DNA from 3 places in the Yersinia kristensenii genome. Region 1 is predicted to be linked to each of the others. Evidence: predicted binding sites of a transcription regulator. Region 1 holds the regulator's gene; each other region holds the start of a gene.

Region 1 (7,002 bases):
TTTCGAACAAGCGGCGGCTTCATTCCTTAAGGGACTGACTGTTCAGTATTTATTGCGCCAAACCCATGTAATCAAACCCGGCGAAGTGTTCTTATTCCACGCGGCGGCAGGGGGTGTCGGGTTGATTGCCTGTCAATGGGCAAAAGCTCTGGGTGCAAAACTGATAGGCACCGTCGGCTCTGATGAAAAAGCGGAATTGGCGAAAACCAACGGCGCTTGGGCCACCATAAACTATCGCAAAGAAAATATCGCCGAGCGAGTGGCGGAGCTGACCAATGGCGAAAAAGTGGGTGTGGTGTATGACTCGGTGGGGAAAAGTACCTGGCTAGACTCATTGAATAGCCTTAAACGCAGAGGTTTGATGGTGAGTTTTGGTAATGCCTCTGGCCCAGTGACCGGGGTTGACCTTGCTATACTCAACCAAAAAGGTTCGCTGTATGTCACCCGCGCGTCTCTATACTCTTATGTCACTAACCGGCAAGAGTTGGAAAGTGCCAGCCGTGAGCTATTCTCATACATTATCAGTGGGGCAATTAAAGTGGATGTGGCTGAAGCTCAGAAGTTCCCGCTGAGTGATGCGCGCCGTGCCCATGAAATATTAGAAAGCCGCCAGACAACGGGCTCCAGTCTGTTGATCCCTTAATCGCCAGCGACACTAATATGATAAAAAACAAAGGGCCCCATTAAGGAGCCCTTTGTCATGACGCTTTCTTTGATGCACTTGTAGGGGTACAGCTAGGTATTCTGTCAGAGCCATGTTCACTTAGATGAACGTGCCGTTTATACAGCTATTTTTGCCTCTGACAGGGATGAAAATGTGATAACAAATCGTGTCGGGTAGCATCCTAACAAGCCCGCTTTGGAAAAAACACGTTTTCCTAACAATTCACGCGACTAAACTTTCAGCCTGTGATCACTGCCGCAAGAAAGCAAAATTTTAGTAAAATCTGACTCTATTTTAATAACGCCTGACTATCGGTTTCTGCATTGAGCGCCAAATCCAGACCACCACCACAGCTAAAATCAACCATGGTAACAACTTAATCATCATCACAAATAAGCCGCCCAACATCATAAAAGCAGCCGCCACCAGTAATGCGGCGAAGATACCCAACAAGGAGATGCCGGTCGCCATCAACATGATGAAAAAACCAATAACAAAGAGAATTTCGAACATGGCTGGCTCCTTAATTGTTGTTTAATCCCCTGTAAATGCATCACTCACACCGTGATATCGACAGAGATTTCATCAGGAGTATTACAAGAAACGTGCCAACCTAAAAATAGCAGATAACAGATTGAATTTATTACTTATAGATAAAAACTTACCTGCCAGGGAAATAGGCAGGCATGGTCAATTTCGCTAACTTATAGTCACTTTTATTACAGTGAATTGTGCTGCGGACGAGTCACCAGCGCTAGCGCCTGTTCGACCACAGACACATCAGCACCGGGCTTATGCGCATTTTCACTCAAATGACGACGCCATTGGCGCGCGCCAGGAATCCCTTGGAAAATTCCCAGAATATGGCGAGTAATGTGACCAAGATAAGCACCGCGAGAAAGCTCTTGTTCGATATAAGGATAAAGCGCTTCGATGGCTTTCACACTGTCAACCACTGGCGCGTTCGGATCAAACAGTTCGCGATCTACTTGCGTTAAAATGCTGGGATTTTGGTAAGCTTCGCGCCCCATCATCACCCCATCAAGATGCTTGAGATGTTCTTTGGCCTCAGCCAGCGTTTTGACCCCACCGTTAATGGCAATGGTCAGTGCCGGGAAATCACGTTTAAGCTGATAAACTCGCTCATAATCCAGTGGTGGTACTTCGCGATTTTCTTTCGGGCTGAGCCCTGAAAGCCAGGCTTTACGAGCATGAATAGTGAAAATATCACACTCACCACGGCCTGCGACGGTTTGCACGAATTCACACAAGAACTCATAGCTATCCAACTCATCAATACCAATGCGGGTTTTTACCGTAACCGGAATAGAAACCACATCGCGCATAGCTTTAATGCAATCAGCGACCAGATTGGCCTCCGCCATCAGGCAAGCCCCAAAACGGCCATTTTGTACCCGATCAGAAGGGCAACCGACATTGAGATTTATTTCATTATATCCACGCTGTTCAGCCAGTTTGGCACAATGCGCTAATGCCTGTGGATCACTGCCACCCAATTGTAATGCCACAGGATGATCTTGCTCACTGTAAGCCAGATAATCCCCTTTGCCGTGGATAATGGCACCGGTGGTCACCATTTCGGTGTACAACAAAGTCTGTTTAGTTAACAAACGATGGAAATAACGGCAATGGCGATCTGTCCAGTCGAGCATCGGCGCGACGGAAAAACGCTGCAGAGGGTAACGTGGCTTGTCTGCCTGGGTGCTGGAAAAAGTCTGAGCTTCGTGCATTTACTGTGGTTTCATCGGTTATGATTGCATCAATTACCCATTGATATGACTCATTGAGCAAACTAAACAATGGGAAGGAATCAGGGATTATACCATAGAACTTTACGATAGCCGCCTGAGTGAGTGTTGTGGCTCAAAGAGTGAAAATCTGCCACTAACTGCTGCGACTTGCCAAAATTGTGACACTCCGTAGCCTCTCGTTTTTTCATCTATCGGCGATTATCAGTAAATATGATAAAATCGACACCATTCGAATGCTGCGGGATGTATATGATGAACCCTATCAATCAGGAAAAGCTGCTTGCCCAGGCGGAAAGTCTGTGTCAACAACGTAACGTCCGGCTGACACCGCAACGTCTTGAAGTATTACGATTAATGGCACAACAACCCGGCGCAATCAGCGCTTATGACCTGTTAGATCTGCTGCGTATTTCTGAACCACAAGCAAAACCACCCACGGTTTATCGCGCTTTGGATTTCTTGCTGGAACAAGGGTTTATTCACCGCGTAGAATCAGCGAACAGCTATGTGTTGTGTCATCATTTTGAAGAACCAACTCATACTTCTGCGCTTTTTATCTGTGATCGCTGCAAGATTGTGACAGAACGCACCACCGTCGGCATCGAAGAAGCCTTGGCACTGTTAGCAAAACAGTCGGGTTTTACCCTGCGTCATAGTGTGGTTGAAGCGCATGGTTTATGTGCAGAATGTGGAGAGGTTGAAGCTTGTGAAAGCCATGAACATTGTGACCACGACCATTCTATTGTGACGAAAAAGAAATAACCTTTGCTGATAAAATCAAACTGTCGCTAGAAAAGCGGCAGTATCGAAGGGAACTCATTTATAATAACCTTTATCACCTAAACCCAATATAATGGATGCAATTCATCACATATATTACCGGTGAAAATAATAAAATAAAAAACAAGACACATCCTTGTGCCCATATCGATATAAATATAGGAGTGACAGAATAGCCTAATTAAATAAGAACACTCTTCAATGTAATGAAAACTAATATCCAATTAATAGAAAGTGCCATTTAATAATGTGTATCCTGTAAAATGAGAGACCCGATAAATTTATATCAATATCAGTTTAAATCCATTTAAGGCTGTTACCAGCGATACTTACTGTGGTCTTCCCAGGCTTTAACTTCTTTCTCGGCTTGCTCTTTCTGATAGCCGTATTTCTCCTGGATTTTACCCACCAACTGGTCACGCTTACCTTCAATGACGGTGAGGTCATCATCAGTCAGCTTGCCCCATTTCTCTTTCACTTTACCTTTAAACTGCTTCCAGTTACCGTCGGCTTGATCTTTATTCATAATATCTCCGTTACCTTAGGATTAGTCAGTTTATTTAATTTAGCACGGTAAATAGATGTTATTACTCAAAACAACTTTAACTTAAATTAGTTATTCTTAGTCATAATTTAAATTAAACGTTGTTGCTTCGCTTACCGTATGAATAACTATAGCAGAGGATACCAATAATTAAAGTCAGATTAATATTAATCACTATCATTACAGTAAAAAATAGAAAACAAAAAATCGTAATATTCAGTTAAAACAGCAAGTAATAAGTTATTATCGGAATGTTCTCAAACTAGCTTGAATTAAATATTAGAGGGATTAAATGCTTTATATACCCTTCTCACTGAAGGGTATATAAATAAAGGTTAAAATCAGATCCAGTCGCCATTGCGGATGACACCAACGGCCAATCCTTCAATAGTAAAGTTTTGCTCACGCAGATCGACAACAATCGGCTGGAACTCACTGTTTTCTGGTAGAAGTTGTACGATATTACCTTGTTTTTTCAAGCGTTTTACCGTCACTTCATCATCAATGCGCGCAACGACCACTTGCCCATTACGCACATCCTGAGTTTTATGTACCGCCAATAAGTCACCATCCAGAATACCGATATCTCTCATCGACATCCCATTAACCCGCAGTAAAAAATCCGCACTCGGCTTAAACATGGAAGGATCAACTTTGTAATGCCCTTCGATGTGTTGTTGGGCTAACAGCGGCTCACCTGCGGCAACCCGGCCAATCAGTGGCAGACCATCTTCTTCTTCCATCAATAGACGGATACCACGGGAAGCGCCGGAGACTATCTCGATAACGCCCTTACGGGCCAGTGCTTTTAAATGCTCTTCAGCGGCGTTAGGAGAGCGAAACCCCAGACGCTGCGCAATTTCGGCACGGGTCGGTGGCATACCTGTTTGCGCTAGGTGGTCGCGCACCAGGTCATAAACCTCTTGCTGTCTGGTAGTAAGTGCTTTCATTCCGCCCCCTGTTTGTTTATACAGTCTTGCTGTGAGTATATACAGGTAAGCGGGTATTGGGAACCAAAGAGTGAATAAAAACAGGGATTAATCACTGTTTACATCAACAGCGTTGTTAGCGCCATGATTAACCGACATGTTGCCAAAGCACGGTTATCCATATAAATAGTGCCAACAAAATGGCCAGAGACACGGCGGCAGAGCCCATATCCTTAGCCCGGCCTGACAGTGCGTGAAACTCACTGCCTATACGGTCCACCACGGCTTCTATGGCGCTATTAATGATTTCGATAATAATCACTAAAACAACACTGCCAATCAATAAAATCCGTGTTATAGCATCTACATCTAGCCAGAAGGCCAGTATGATAGCGAGTATGGCAGCCACCGCTTCTTGACGAAATGCGGCTTCATTTTTCCAGGCTGCGGCTAAGCCTTTAACAGAATAACCCGCTGCTTTATAGATTCGGGTTAATCCTGTTGATTGATTCGCCATATTTTATTGCCTTTATCTTAAGTTAATGATGATTTTTGCCGCTTTCTGTTGTCTCATCACCACAGATCTCAAAACCACTTTCTGGTATCCTTGCGACGAATTGCTAACAAGAGGCTTCATGTAGTTATGTCAGGTTGGCGTAAAATATATTATAAGTTGTTGAATTTACCACTTAAACTGTTGGTAAAAAGCAAGGTTATTCCGGCAGATCCTGTGACTGAGTTAGGGTTAGACCCATCTCGTCCTATTCTGTACGTTTTACCTTACAATTCTAAGGCTGATTTGCTGACTTTGCGAGCGCAATGTCAGGCGCAGGATCTGCCCGACCCATTGATTCCATTGGAAATCGATGGCGTGCAACTTCCCAGTCATGTCTTTATCGATAACGGCCCGCGGGTGTTTCGCTATTACGCCCCGAAACAGGAATCGGTCAAGCTATTCCACGATTATCTGGATCTGCATCGCAATAATCCGGAGCTGGATATCCAAATGCTGCCGGTTTCGGTGATGTTTGGCCGCTCTCCGGGGCGTGAAGGCCATGGTACGCCACATCTGCGTGTGCTAAACGGCGTGGAGAAATTCTTTGCTGTTTTGTGGCTGGGCCGCGATAGCTTTGTGCGTTTTTCCACCACGGTATCACTGCGCCGAATGGCCAGTGAGCATGGTACGGATAAAACCATCGCCCATAAATTGGCGCGTGTAGCGCGGATGCATTTCTCGCGTCAGCGTTTGGCTGCTGTGGGCCCGAGCCTACCGGCCCGTCAAGATTTGTTCAAAAAACTGTTAACCTCCAAAGCCATTGAAAAAGCTGTCGCGGATGAAGCTCGCACCAAGAAAATCTCTCACGAGAAAGCGCAGCAAAATGCCATTACGCTGATGGAAGAAATAGCCGCCGACTTCTCTTATGAAGCCGTGCGTCTGTCTGACCGAGTATTGAGCTGGACGTGGAACCGTTTGTATCAGGGTATTAATGTCCATAATGCCGAGCGCGTGCGGCAATTGGCACAAGATGGCCATGAAATTGTCTATGTGCCCTGCCACCGTAGCCATATGGACTACCTGCTACTTTCCTATGTGCTTTATCATCAAGGGCTGGTGCCACCGCATATTGCCGCCGGTATTAACCTGAATTTCTGGCCCGCTGGCCCGATTTTCCGCCGCTTGGGCGCGTTCTTTATTCGCCGCACCTTTAAAGGCAATAAACTCTATTCAACCGTATTCCGTGAATACCTGGGCGAGCTGTTCACCCGTGGTTATTCAGTGGAATACTTTGTTGAAGGTGGGCGCTCACGTACTGGCCGCCTGCTGGAGCCGAAAACGGGCACATTGTCGATGACGATACAGGCCATGTTGCGTGGCGGTTCGCGTCCAATCACCTTGGTGCCGATTTATATCGGCTACGAGCATGTGATGGAAGTGGGGACTTACGCCAAAGAATTACGAGGTGCGACCAAAGAAAAAGAGAGCTTATTGCAGATGCTGCGCGGTTTGCGCAAGCTGCGTAATCTCGGTCAGGGCTATGTCAACTTTGGTGAGCCCATCCCGTTAACCACCTATCTGAACACCAATGTGCCGCAGTGGCGTGATGCTATCGACCCTATCGAAGCACAGCGCCCAAGCTGGCTGACACCCGCTGTGAATGATTTGGCTGGCCAGATTATGGTTCGAATTAACAATGCGGCGGCGGCCAATGCGATGAACTTGTGTTCGACGGCATTGTTAGCCTCGCGTCAGCGCTCACTCACTCGCGAGCAACTGCTTGAGCAACTCGATTGCTACTTGCAACTGATGCGCAA
Region 2 (7,002 bases), 770 kb from region 1:
GGATATTTTAATATATGAATGATAGTAGCAATAAAAATGATACCACACCAATAAAAAGTCAACGTTATGACTTATCTCATTTATCTCCACAACGAGATGAGGTCGACTTTTTTGAATTGATTACCGTTATTTTAAATTCTAAATTTAAAATAATAATAGTCACTTTTTTATTTATAGTAGCCGGCCTCACTGTAGCCTATATGCTCCCTAATCAATGGACAAGTACTGCTATTATAATCAAACCCAGTGATGAGTCCATTCAAGTTTTAGATAAAATAACCACTGATTTAGCCGCATTAGATATTATAATAGATGTTGATGCGGATTATTTATTATCTACATTTAAGCAAAATTTTGACTCACGAGATATGCGTGCTGAATATTTGGTTAACACTAACTATTTTAAAAAATTAATGGCAGAAAATCCACAAGATGAGGTGCGGAGAAAATATCTAATTGAAAAAATAATTAATCAGGATATTAGCTCCGTTAGCTCTCAGCAAGATAAAAACGATGATAAATCTGAGTACCGTTATTATAAATTGTCTCATAAAGCAGAGACGGCCAGTGATGCTCACGATCTTTTACTAGGATATATAAATTATGTAAAGAAAATCGTTGATGCTGATATTACACATAAAATAAAACGGACTATTGATAGAGAAAAAAATCTTAGCATAGAAAAATATAATTTAGATTTATTAAGAGCTAAAAACAAACAAGACGTTAAAGTTGAACGATTAAAATATGCGATCGACATGGCTAATGCCGCGGGCATTAAAAAGCCTATTTATGGTAGTGGTACTGTCATTAATGATGACCCTGACTTCCCAATTACTATTGGTTCAGATACATTGAGCAAAAAATTAGAAATTGAGAAATCCATTACCGACCCAGTTTTAATTGATCCAGATCTTTTGAACCGTAAGTTATATATAGAAAAACTGAATAATTTAAAAATTGATAATATCGACATCGTTCCCTTTAAATATCTACAGCAACCCACAGAACCGACAATAAAAGATGCAACTAAACGCTTGCTGATTCTAATATTATTTACACTGATTGGTTTCGTAGGGTCTGTAACTTTCGTTTTGATAAAACATTTTAAACGTGAATGGGAACAAAAAAATCAAGATACCCATATTGGTTAATATCAACAATTAAACACAGTTCATTTATCCAATAGAGAAAGTAGCTTCACCGCTGATCTATTGGATAAAATCATTACCAAGATAGAAATCCATTACTTTGCATGCGTAATAGACTAACAATATAACCAGATGATTTATATAACAATAATCTGATATCAATCTCGATCTAACTTTGTACAGGAGACTTACAGTGTCTGAACTGTCTCAACTTTCGCCTCAGCCGTTGTGGGATATTTTCGCAAAAATTTGCTCGATCCCTCATCCGTCTTACCATGAAGAAGCTCTGGCACAGCATATTATGACATGGGCCAAGGAAAAAGGCCTCCATGCGGAGCGCGATAAGGTCGGCAATATCCTGCTGCGTAAACCAGCGACTAAGGGGATGGAGAACCGTAAGCCCGTTGCGCTACAAGCTCACTTGGATATGGTGCCACAAAAGAATAATGATACGGAGCATGACTTTACCAAAGATCCTATCCAACCCTATATCGACGGTGAATGGGTTAAAGCCCGTGGCACCACATTAGGTGCGGATAATGGCATTGGTATGGCCTCTGCCTTGGCAGTGCTATCTGACGACAGCGTCGAGCATGGCCCACTAGAAGTGCTACTGACCATGACTGAAGAAGCCGGTATGGATGGCGCATTTGGTCTGCAACCTAACTGGTTGAAAGCCGATATTCTGATTAATACCGATTCCGAGCAGGAAGGTGAAATCTATATGGGTTGCGCCGGTGGTATTGATTTTATTACCACTTTAGCACTAAAGCGCGAAGCCATCCCCGCAGGTTACCAAGCACTGAAACTGACCATAAAAGGTTTGAAAGGCGGTCATTCGGGCGCTGATATCCATTTAGGGCTAGGTAATGCCAATAAACTGCTGGCCCGATTCCTGTTCGACCAGGCCAAAGATTTAGACCTGCGGATATTGGATTTGAATGGCGGCACACTACGTAATGCCATCCCACGTGAAGGTTCTGTGACCTTAGCGGTTGCCGCAGATAAAGTCGACCAGCTGAAAAACCTGAGCCAGGAGTATCTGGCGACCTTGAAAAATGAGCTGGCCGCAGTTGAAAAGAATCTGACTGTATTGCTTGAGCCGATATTGATTGATAATGCTAAGGCTCTGACAAAAGACACCCAACAGCGCCTGATCGCCTTATTGAATGCCACGCCAAACGGTGTCATTCGTATGAGTGATGCAGTAAAAGGCGTGGTTGAAACCTCACTGAATGTGGGTGTCGTTACCATGAATGAGAACGAAGTAGAAATCATCTGCCTAATTCGTTCTCTGATCGACAGCGGCAAAGATTACGTGGTGGGCATGCTGACGGCGATTGGTCAGTTGGCTGGCGCAGATACCTCGCCAAAAGGCGGCTACCCTGGCTGGCAACCTGACCCAACCTCACCGGTGATGGCGTTGGTGCGGGAAACCTACCAAAAACTGTTTAACAAAACACCCAATATCATGGTCATCCATGCTGGTCTGGAATGTGGTTTATTCAAAAAACCTTACCCAGAGATGGATATGGTGTCGATTGGGCCAACAATGACGGGGCCACATTCACCGGATGAACAAGTTCATATCGAAAGTGTGGGCCAGTATTGGCAATTGTTGACGGCGCTGCTAAAAGCGATTCCTGAGCGCGCATAAGCAAATTGGTTTTGTTTGTATATGATAACGGCGGCGCTTAGGCCCGCCGTTTTTTCTTAATCGGGGTTATTCCCAACTCAACAATAATTGCCGCTCGAGTTGCGGATCCAGTAAAGTGACATGTAACCCCACCAAACGCACCCCCCGCTCCGCCCGCCGTTCATTCCATGCTGCCCGCGCTACTTGCAATAAATCCGCTTTATTCAACTCTGGCCAAACATGCTCTTGCGTCGTTTGCTGAAAATCATGAAACTTCAATTTCACCCCTTGCCGGGCGATATGCAGATCCGGCCTAACCTTGCGAAGACGGGTTTCCAGCTCAATATAAAGCTTTTCAATCAATAACTCACAGCTTTCCCAATCATGAATATCCTCTGCCAGAGTCCGCTCAACCCCAACCGATTTGCGCAAGCGATCGGGAGAAACTTCGCGTTCATCAATACCGTGGCTGCGCTCCCACAGCACATGACCAAACTTACCAAAGCGCTTTAATAATTCAGCCTGTGGATAGTGTTGTACATCACTACAGGTTATCAGCCCCAGTTCTTGCAGACGTTTCGCCGTCACTTTGCCCACCCCTGGAATTTTACTCAGCGGCAAATCATGCAAGAAGGGCAATACTTTATCCGGGGTTATCACATACTGACCATTGGGTTTATTTAAATCAGACGCGATCTTGGCTAAAAACTTGACAGGAGCAATGCCCGCAGAAGCTGTTAGATTTAATTCCATCGCAATAGATTGGCGAATCTCTTGTGCAATTAATGTGGCGGAACCGCTGCATGCCTGACAATCAGAAACATCAAGATAGGCTTCATCCAGCGAAAGCGGCTCAATCAAAGGGGTGTAGCGAGCAAAAATCTCACGGATATGCAGCGAAGCTTCTTTATACGCCGCCATTCGGCCAGGGATCACTTTCAGTTGTGGGCAAAGTTTCAGTGCCATGGCGGTAGGCATTGCGCTGCGAACCCCATAACGCCGGGCTGGATAATTGGCGGTGCTAATCACACCGCGCCGGTCCTTACTACCGCCAATCGCAATAGGAATATCACGCAAACTGGGATCGTCACGCATTTCGACTGCCGCGAAGAAGCAATCCATATCGACATGAATAATTTTCCGCATGTTTATCCCCCCGCCAAACCACTGTATAAGAATACAGTTAAATCGGAGAAATTCAAGATTATCCTAGATCCTGACCAGGCAAATTTCGTGATAGCGGGAAACTAACCTGGAAGCAGAGCAATCGCTTCAATTTCCAAGGCCAAATCATGATGTAAAACGGGCACTGGCACCACGCAACGTGCCGGTTTATGTGGCCCCAACCAATCAGCATAAAGCGCATTAAAATGGGGCCATAGGGCAATATCACACAGATAAACTCGCACCTGAATCAAACTATTTACACTGCAATGACAATCCGCAAGTATCCCTTCAATATTGGCAAAAACCTGCATAACCTGAATATCAAAAGGTTGATTTGATAATGCCACGCCCTGCGCCGTGACGGGCAGTTGGCCAGAAAGATAGACCATACCGCCCGCACAGACAGCATGGCTATAATGGCCCGCTGGCGGCGGGCCCTGTGTAGAATTTATTAAGATAGGTGCGGACATCATCAAGACTTATCAATAAAGTGGGCCAAACGGGCTAAATCGACATTACCGCCCGATATAATCACTCCGACTCGTTTACCACGCAAATCCAGCTCATCACTAAAAGCGACTGCCGCCCCTAAGCAACCCGTGGGTTCCACCACAATCTTCATTCGGCTGGTGAAAAATTTCATTGCCGAGATCAATTGGTTATCCGTGGCCGTCAGAATATTATCAACCCGCTCCTGAATAACCGGGAAAGTATAATGTCCTAAAGCCGGAGTTTGCGCGCCGTCCGCAATGGTGACTGGCGTGTCAATTTTAACAATTTTTCCGCTGCGGAAACTCTGTTGCCCATCATTACCGGCGGCAGGTTCCACCCCAATTACCTGACAATTGGGGTAGAGCTCTTTGGCCACCGTAGCACAGCCGGACAACAGCCCGCCGCCGCCCAGTGGCACCAGCAGCACATCCAACTCACCCACTTCTTCAAATAACTCTTTCGCCGCCGTCCCCTGCCCGGCCATCACATCCGGATGGTCATAAGGTGGGATCAAAGTTAGTCCCTGCTCTTGTGCCAGTTGACGGCTAATGGCTTCGCGGTCTTCAAGATAGCGGTCATACAGCACCACTTCGCCGCCATAACCTCGTGTCGCCGCGATTTTAGCGGCTGGCGCATCTTTAGGCATGACAATAACCGCGCGAATGCCTAATTTACGCGCAGACAAAGCAATAGCCTGCGCATGATTCCCCGACGAGAAGGCAATAACCCCTTTTGCTTGCTGTTCTGGCGCTAATTTCACTAACGCGTTATAAGCGCCACGGAATTTAAACGCTCCCATATGCTGGAAATTTTCGCATTTAAAAAACAACTGCGCACCAGTTTGCTCATTGGCGGTGGAGGAAGTCAAAACTGGAGTTTTGAGCGCAAAACCCGCAATCCGTTGATGTGCTTGAATAATATCTTCGTAACTGATGACTAATGGGGCCATCTTCAACTTCCTTCAGTGGGGAGATAGGTATAGACAGTGGAGCGGGCGACACCAAGATTATTGGCAACCACGGTCTGAGCATTTTTTAAATCCATCAAACCCGCTTGCGCCAGTTGGCGCACAATTTCACGCCGCTGTGCCGGGTTCAGCGCGCGTGGAGTGGTATTGTGCGCGGCAGCAAATTGTTCCAGCTGAGTGCGCAACATCTCAAGGCGAGGTGATGCCAGAGACTCCTGAACCTCTGCCGGTGTCGTTTGGGTCAGTTGAGATAAACTGGCGCTGACGGCGGAAAACAGCGAGATATCCATATTGAGACAAAGTGCTCCGATGAATTCCCCTTTGCTATTTTTCAAGCCAATTGATGTGCTTTTGGCCGGACGACCATCAGGAAATTGGTTCGGGTAATTAAGAATAACTTCAGGAAAGTTAGGGTCAGCAATACGGCTTAGCCCCAGTTCAGTCGCTGGCTCACCGACTTCGCGACCGGATAAATTGTTTGAAATTGCCGCAATGGCATGTTCCGGCTGAGTAAGGTCGTGCAAGACAAATTCCACTAAGGGTGCAAATGTTTTGCCCAGTGCCTCAACGATTTTTTTGCTCTCCCGCAACAGGAGTTGATCTTCTGTCAGTTTCATAATTGAAGTATTGTCATTTACTGACAATTTGTCAATTTGATTCTGCAAGTAATAAAAAAGCTGCGCGCAGCAGCTCTTTTCCAAAGGATTGTGGGAGTCAGTATTATTTCAGAATCGAGCTTTTCAGCGATTTATCTTGCTGGTGCCGCTCTAAAGCCAACTCAATCAGTGTAGTGATCAATTCCGTCGAGCCCACACCGGTGGCGCGCCACAATTTGGGATACATACTGATATTAGTAAATCCTGGTAATGTATTTATTTCATTGATAATTACGTGGTTATCTGGGGTTAAAAAGACATCAACCCGCGCCATACCGCAGCATTCGAGCGCTCTAAATGTCGCTAAAGCCACCGTGCGAATGTTGTCGCTGGCAGCACTGTCTATGGCCGCCGGGATGATGACCTGAGCACCAGTTTCATTAATGTATTTAGTGTCATAGGAATAAAACTCGTCGCTGATGACCACCTCGCCACACAAACTGGCTTGCGGGTTGTCATTGCCCATGACTGCACATTCGATCTCCCGCCCAACAATAGCCGATTCCACCAGCACTTTATGGTCAAAATCAAAGGCTAATGCTACCGCCTGCTCATATTCGGCCGCATTACGCACTTTACTCACACCCACCGAGGAGCCCTGATTCGCCGGTTTAATAAATAAAGGTAATCCGAGTTTTTCCGTAATTTTTTCAAAACAATAGCTGTCTTTATTACCACGTGTCAGTGTAATAAAAGGCGCGATATTCAACCCGGCATCACGCAGTAATCGCTTAGTGATGTCTTTATCCATGCTGACCGCAGACCCCACGACACCTGAGCCGACAAAAGGAATATTGGCCATACGCAACAGGCCTTGCAAGGAACCATCTTCCCCTAATGTCCCGTGTACAATAGGGAAAATGACATCCAACTGAGCCAATGCAGCTGCATTATCCGTAGCAATGAGTTGCTGACTCTCTTGGCCAAGGATCA
Region 3 (7,002 bases), 1.9 Mb from region 1:
CCGGGATCATAGGGTATTCCCAATAATATTGATATGCGTCAATTTTAACATCTTTTCTTGCGTCTGATAAGAGCAAGAATAGTTAGCGTGCTAAAAGATAGCCCTCATGCATTAATAGCCAGCGTTTTCGCTCCACACCACCGGCATAGCCAGTCAATGCACCTTGCTGCCCAATGACCCTATGACAAGGGACAACAATTGAAATAGGATTCAAGCCATTAGCCATCCCTACAGCCCGGGAAGCGGTGGGGCGATTAATGCGTTTTGCTAATTCACCATAAGTAATGGTTTCACCACAGGGGATTTTACGCAGTTGTTCCCACACCTGGCGCTGGAAGTCAGTGCCAGCTGTTTTCACAGGTAAATTATCGATAATACTTAGCTCACCGGCAAAATAGCGCTGCATACTGTCACTTAACCCTCCGGGATTGCGTTTTTCTACGAGGGTAAAGGTATTGGTGCCGTAATGATTGCGTAGCAACTTCATCAGGCGTTCATAATGATCCGTCCAATCAATGGCGCGTAGCCGGTTTTCTTCGTCTGCAATTAACAACAGTTCACCCTGTGGGGTTGCCATCCGATCAATTAAAAACGTTTCCATAGTTCTCCGCGACTTTGCTGCGACTGGTTAAGCACAAATGATGGGATTAAAGATTTGCCAGAGATTATTACATGAAAAATAACATCAATAGATGACTATCGGGAATGAAAAGTAAAAACCTGCGGTTATTGCGGCACTTATCGCATAAACCATACAGTTTAGGTATAAGGACGGGGTGGGCGAAGTGAGCATAAGTCGCTAGGATAAAAGCCTGTTATTGACGAAATCCATTCATATCAGGTATTCAATTCATGTCCAATGTCACTTTAGTTCCTTTATTACGTGATGGCGAACCTCCGGCAGCTGCCATTGAACGCCCAGAGAGCCGTTCACCTTTTATCTTGCTGGCAGATCATGCAGGGCAGCGTATCCCCGCCCAACTTGGCGATTTGGGATTACCCTCTGGGGAAATTGACCGCCATATTGGCTGGGATATCGGTTCATTGGCTACCGCGCAATTACTCAGTCAATATTTGGATGCAACATTGATTCATCAGCGTTACTCGCGCTTAGTGATTGATTGTAACCGCACGCCTGGTATCGCCAGTTCTATTCCTGAAATTTCGGAAAATACGCGAATCCCACGCAATATTGGCGTTACGGAGAAAGAGGCACAAGCCCGCCGAACTGAGATATTCCAGCCTTATCATGACTTAATTACACAGACACTTAATCTGCGCCAGGATAACGGCCAAACCAGCGTCATCATTTCCATGCACAGCTTTACCCCGTCGTTTAAAAACATTTCACGCCCGTGGCAAGTTGGGACTTTATTTAACCGTAATCCCGAGTTTTCTCTGCAGTTGATAGCATTTTTACAGCAAGAAGGCGCATTAAATGTCGGAGTTAACCAACCTTACGCCATGACAGATGCAACCGATTTCACTTTGCCATTTCATGCAGAACAGCGCCATTTACCTTATGTAGGCATAGAAATTCGCCAGGATCTTATTACCCAACCCGATGGACAGGAACAGTGGGCAAAGCGATTGGCGAGATTGTTACCGCAAGTCTTATCTGCCTATAAGCATTCAAAATAAGTCACAATCTATTTATTAACCCAAGAAATATCTGTTTTGCGTTAATTATTTTTCTGAGTTTATGACTGGCCACTATTAATTAGTTATTATCGGTGGCTATAGTTATTTTTAATTCATCACTAATTCATTTATCACACAATATTAAGGTTGAAAATCTCGTGGAATCTAAACCTGCGCGTATCCTGATCAGTGCCTGCTTGATGGGGAAACCTGTTCGTTATAACGGCAGCGCTCTGTCTGTCCATGATGAAATTATTCAGCGCTGGCAGGATGAAGGGCGGCTGGTACTGGTTTGTCCAGAACTGGCCGCAGGAATGCCGGTGCCACGCCCACCAGCAGAAATTCAGCAAGGTAATGGCGAGGCGGTATTACAGGGGCAAGCGCGGGTGATTGAACAATGGGGTAATGATGTCAGCCGAGAATTTCTGCAAGGGGCTTATCAGGCCTTGGAATTGGCTCAAAAACATCAGTGCACATTGGCCATCCTGACTGAAGGTAGCCCATCTTGTGGCAGTAGCCGTATCTATGATGGCCATTTTAATGGCACTCAACGCGCAGGACAGGGAGTGACAACCGCTTTACTGCGCCGCCACGGGATCACGGTATTCAGTCATCTTCAACTGGAACAAGCTGATGATTTTTTGCGAAGCAGTTCGCAAATCGAGGTTGAAAATTAATCAAATGTCATAAAACCTCGCTATACTGTACGAATGTACAGTAGTGGTGTGGGATCGTATCTTTAGCCACTTAATTTTTATTAAAACCATTGAGTCGAGGTCGCGATATGACATTCAAGATAGTCGAAAAAGAATCAAAAAAGATTGTGGGAATCCGAGTTGTCGGGCCTTATCACGAGACCATTCCGAAAGGATTTGACCAACTATTATCACTTTATACCCAGCACCAAATTCCAGGAAAAGAGTGGTTAGCACTTTACTGGGATAACCCAGAAACCAATCCACCGGCTGAATTACGGGCTGATGTGTCTTTATCCGTCGCTGATGATTATGTCTTGCCAGTAGAACTTAGCGGTCAGCTAGAGTTACAGGTGATCCCTTCGGGTTTATATGCGATATATCACACCCGAGTCACGGATGATGATTACGCCAAAGCGTGGGGGGAATTATATCACCAACATCTGCCACAAAGTGGCTATCGCCCAGCCGAGGGCGCTTGTTATGAGGTTTACCTCAATGACGGCCGGAGCGACGGCTATTTTGATATCGATATCTATCAATCCGTTGAAAAAGACCAATAAACTGAGGTTTTTCAGCCGGGCTAGCTCGCTCGGCTGTTGATGGTGTCAGCGACATCGTATTTCAAGGCTCTATTATTGTCAGGAATATATTGTCAGGAACCTGCTGTCAGGAATACTTGGCTTAGCCAGTCACTGAAAATACGCACCCGTGGTGACAATTGTCGATTGCGTGGATACAGAAAAGAAACCGGCATTGGGGGCGGGGCATATTCAGGGAGAATCTCAATCAGTGTTCCGGCACGTAAATCTGACTCAATATGATAACGTGGCACCTGAATGATTCCTAATGCTAGCCGTGCGGCAGCCACAAAACTTTCCGCGCCACTAACGGATAGAATAGCCGGTAATTTCACGTTTTGCACTTCCACATCTTGAATTTCAGCTGATGAATAGGGTGGTGAACGTTGATAGGAGTGCTCTTTTTGGGCGGAGGGCTGACATTGTGTTCCGATACAAAATTCTAATGGCATCAGTCCGCCGGTCGCACTAGAACGAAATCCTATCATCTGATGCCCGGCTAACTCATTGAGAGTGAGTGGTGCTCCATGTTGTTGCAAATAGCGCGGTGCAGCACAAGTTACCTGTGGTAGCAGTGCCACGCGGCGGGCGACCATGTCACTGTCTTGCAAATTGCCGACACGCAATACACCGTCAAAGCCTTCACGGATCAAATCAACTAGCCTATCTCCTTCGCTGATAAATAATTCAATATCGGGATATTGTGCTATAAAATCAGGTAGTTGAGGTAATACAAAATGGCGAGCCAAGGTACCTTGTACATCTATCCTCAGTAAACCTCGTGGTTTAGCATTGGCAAACGCCATTTCAGCATCTTCTATATCAGCAATAATTTTCAGGCAGCGCTGGTAGTAAGCTTCCCCATCCAGTGTCGGGCTGACATGCCGAGTGGTGCGTTGCAATAAGCGGATATTCAATCGTTTTTCAAGCTGTTTAACTGCATCCGTCACACTAGAGCGCGGTAAATTTAAGTCTTGTGCGGTTTGGGTAAAACTGCGCTGTTCCACTACTCTGATAAACACGCGCATTGCATCAATTCTGTCCATGCTATTGTTCGACTTTTTCGGATAGTGTTAACGAATAATAGGTGATTATCCGAATGAGTAAAAGTGGCATGCTCTCTGTATCGGTTTCAGTGGGGCAGCTTTTGAAAACATGGCTTGAGAACGGCCCATAAACTCGTACAAATAATGAAACACACATTCAGGAGAATATTATGACGAATACCACTCAGCAGGTCGCTATTGTCACAGGCGCATCACGGGGTATTGGTGCAGCAATAGCCGAGCGTTTAGCCCAAGACGGTTATACCGTTCTGATCAATTATTCTCGGGCTGATGAGGAGGCCGAAGCCTTAGTGCGTAAAATTCAACAAGCGGGTGGAAATGCATTGAGTGCCCAAGGGGATATCAGTGATCCCGCCGCTGTAGCCCAATTATTTGCCAAAGCAGAAACCGCTTTTGGTGGCGTAGATGTCTTGGTCAATAATGCTGGAATCATGTCACTCAGCGCGATTGCCGATAGTGATGATGAACACTTTGACCGTCAGATTGCAATTAACCTGAAAGGGAGCTTTAACGGGATGCGGGAAGCCGCAAAACGCCTTAGAACGGGGGGGCGAATTGTTAATTTCTCAACCAGTGTCGTGGGGTTAAAGTTGGAAAAATATGCTGTTTATGCGGCTACCAAAGCCGCGGTTGAAACAATGACGGCAATCTTGGCAAAAGAATTGCGGGGCCGCAATATTACCGTCAATGCAGTGGCGCCAGGGCCCACCGCAACTGACCTTTTTCTTAATGGAAAATCAGCGGAGCTCATTGAAAAAATGGCAAAAATGGCACCATTGGAAAGATTGGGTACACCAGAAGATATTGCCGCAGCAGTGGCATTTTTGGTGAGCAAAGACGGTGGCTGGATCAATGGACAAGTGCTGCGTGCTAACGGTGGCTTGATTTAGCCCCATTCTGTGAAATGACGGCGAGAGGTCAGGGGGATAGCTCTGAAAGATAAGGGATAACAATTAATCGCGCTTGGCATAAAAGCGTTGATTGTCATAAAAGCGTCATTTGTCTGTTCTAGTATCCGTTGTAACCAATCAATACAAATTGTATTACTGTTTTACAACAAGGAACTCTACTGATGCAGAATCGCGTATCCACTTTGTCCGGCATAGCGCTATCTACCCTGATGCTGAGCAGCTCTCTGTTCGCACCCAATGCTGTTGCGGCAGCCACCGGTTTATATGACCGCAGCGCCCATGGTGATATCACCCAATTTGGTGGCGCTCGCCGTTTGACAGAAGATCAAACTCAGGCTCTTCGTGATTCGCTGTCCAACAAAACGGTAAAAAATGTCATTTTACTGATTGGCGATGGGATGGGGGACTCTGAGATTACTTCAGCGCGTAACTATGCCATGGGCGCGGGCGGTTTCTTTAAAGGAATAGATGCATTGCCACTGACCGGGCAGTACACCCACTACTCATTAGATAAAAAAACACAGAAACCTGATTATGTGACTGACTCAGCAGCTTCAGCTACCGCGTGGTCTTCAGGTGTGAAAACCTATAATGGCGCACTGGGTGTAGATGTGTTTGGGAAAGATCATGTCACCTTATTGGAATTGGCTAAAAAAGCAGGTAAAGCCACCGGTAACGTTTCAACGGCTGAATTGCAAGATGCGACTCCTGCGGCACAATTTGCTCATGTCACCGGTCGTAAATGTTATGGCCCGGAAGAAACTAGCGAAAAATGCAGCACCAATGCGCTGGAGAATGGCGGGCGCGGCTCCATCACCGAGCAAATGATTGAAGGACGCGCTGATGTTACATTGGGCGGTGGTTCTAAATCATTCAGTCAGCTCGCTAAAGCGGGTGAATGGAAAGACAAATCTTTGCGTGATCAAGCCCTGGCTCGCGGCTATGTGATTGTTGAAAATCTTGATGATCTGAATGCAATTAAACAGGCTGACCAACAGAAACCTCTATTGGGGCTATTCAGCCCTGGTAATATGCCCGTCCGCTGGCAGGGGCCAAAAGCCTCTTATCACGGCAATATAGATAAACCGCCGGTGGTGTGTGAAAACAATGCTGAGCGAACTAAAGATACGCCAACGTTGGCCGTGATGACGGAAAAGGCCATCGACTTGCTGAAAACCAATAAAAATGGCTTCTTCTTACAAGTTGAAGGGGCATCTATTGATAAACAAGATCATGCGGCTAATCCTTGTGGCCAGTTTGGCGAAACCGTTGATCTAGATGAAGCAGTTCAAAAAGCCTTGGAGTTTGCCCGTGCTGATGGCAATACACTGGTCATCGTGACCGCAGACCATGCCCATTCCAGCCAAATTATTGAGGCTGATGCCAAAGCTCCGGGTCTGACACAGGCATTAACCACCAAAGACGGTGCGGTAATGGCAATCAGCTATGGCAATTCTGAAGATGATTCTCAAGGCCATACCGGCACGCAATTACGCATAGCCGCTTACGGCCCACATGCGGCAAATGTTGTTGGTCTAACAGATCAAACAGATTTGTTCTTTACCATGCGCGATGCGATGGCTATTAAATAAATACCGGCCTACTTGTTGTAGATCCCAGCGCAGTAATGGCTGGGATTTTTCGTTTCTGTTATCTGCTCATCGTGTTTTCAACTCGTTTTTCAACCGCTATTGTAGTCTGGCGTTTATCAACAGAGATTGATGTGGGTTGATTAAAAAAGAAACAATGAGAATTTAATTCCATTATCTGAACACAAATTATCCACCACCCAATCTTATTATTTAATTTATTCTAATCAGACACGAAACCAGCCGAAAACATGGAGTTTATCCTGTGGTTGCAGAGTCTTTACTAGCTGATTGCATAATGAACTGGCATAATTGATTTAGTGAAGGTTTTGTCATTCTGTTCCGCCAGGTAAGCTGTTATTAACATAAAATACTGATTTATTATTTAATCTATAAATTCGACTTAAGTTAAATTTATAGATTTTATCTATGGTTTTTGGGTGTAAAAAGAATTTTTTATTAAAAATTGCCATTAAAGGCAGAATAAAAATTATTATTTTAGGATAGGGGCATATAAA

The links. The regulator LexA, encoded in region 1, represses DNA repair genes until DNA is damaged. The targets are predictions, from matches to a motif close to TNCTGTATGTACATACAGNA.
Region 2: the regulator LexA is predicted to act here: its motif matches at 3,953-3,972, upstream of dinB (DNA polymerase IV).
Region 3: the regulator LexA is predicted to act here: its motif matches at 2,342-2,361, upstream of sbmC (DNA gyrase inhibitor SbmC).

What each region holds. Positions count from the first base shown of each region.
Region 1 is NZ_UHIY01000001.1:1,693,562-1,700,563, reverse strand. It holds gene DX162_RS07820 (quinone oxidoreductase) at 1-643, shown strand, start outside; gene pspG (envelope stress response protein PspG) at 959-1,177, opposite strand; gene dusA (tRNA dihydrouridine(20/20a) synthase DusA) at 1,384-2,415, opposite strand; gene zur (zinc uptake transcriptional repressor Zur) at 2,689-3,198, shown strand; gene DX162_RS07800 (CsbD family protein) at 3,533-3,742, opposite strand; gene lexA (transcriptional repressor LexA) at 4,102-4,710, opposite strand; gene DX162_RS07790 (diacylglycerol kinase) at 4,838-5,206, opposite strand; gene plsB (glycerol-3-phosphate 1-O-acyltransferase PlsB) at 5,333-7,002, shown strand, end outside.
Region 2 is NZ_UHIY01000001.1:2,460,373-2,467,374, reverse strand. It holds gene wzz(fepE) (LPS O-antigen length regulator Wzz(fepE)) at 15-1,154, shown strand; gene pepD (beta-Ala-His dipeptidase) at 1,345-2,808, shown strand; gene dinB (DNA polymerase IV) at 2,875-3,933, opposite strand; gene DX162_RS11245 (RidA family protein) at 4,035-4,427, opposite strand; gene DX162_RS11240 (threo-3-hydroxy-L-aspartate ammonia-lyase) at 4,427-5,395, opposite strand; gene DX162_RS11235 (helix-turn-helix transcriptional regulator) at 5,398-6,030, opposite strand; gene ddlA (D-alanine--D-alanine ligase) at 6,134-7,002, opposite strand, start outside.
Region 3 is NZ_UHIY01000001.1:3,628,542-3,635,543, reverse strand. It holds gene DX162_RS16625 (FNR family transcription factor) at 1-10, opposite strand, end outside; gene ogt (methylated-DNA--[protein]-cysteine S-methyltransferase) at 83-601, opposite strand; gene DX162_RS16615 (N-formylglutamate amidohydrolase) at 853-1,641, shown strand; gene DX162_RS16610 (2-thiouracil desulfurase family protein) at 1,800-2,318, shown strand; gene sbmC (DNA gyrase inhibitor SbmC) at 2,426-2,899, shown strand; gene DX162_RS16600 (LysR family transcriptional regulator) at 2,992-3,963, opposite strand; gene DX162_RS16595 (SDR family oxidoreductase) at 4,134-4,874, shown strand; gene phoA (alkaline phosphatase) at 5,057-6,487, shown strand.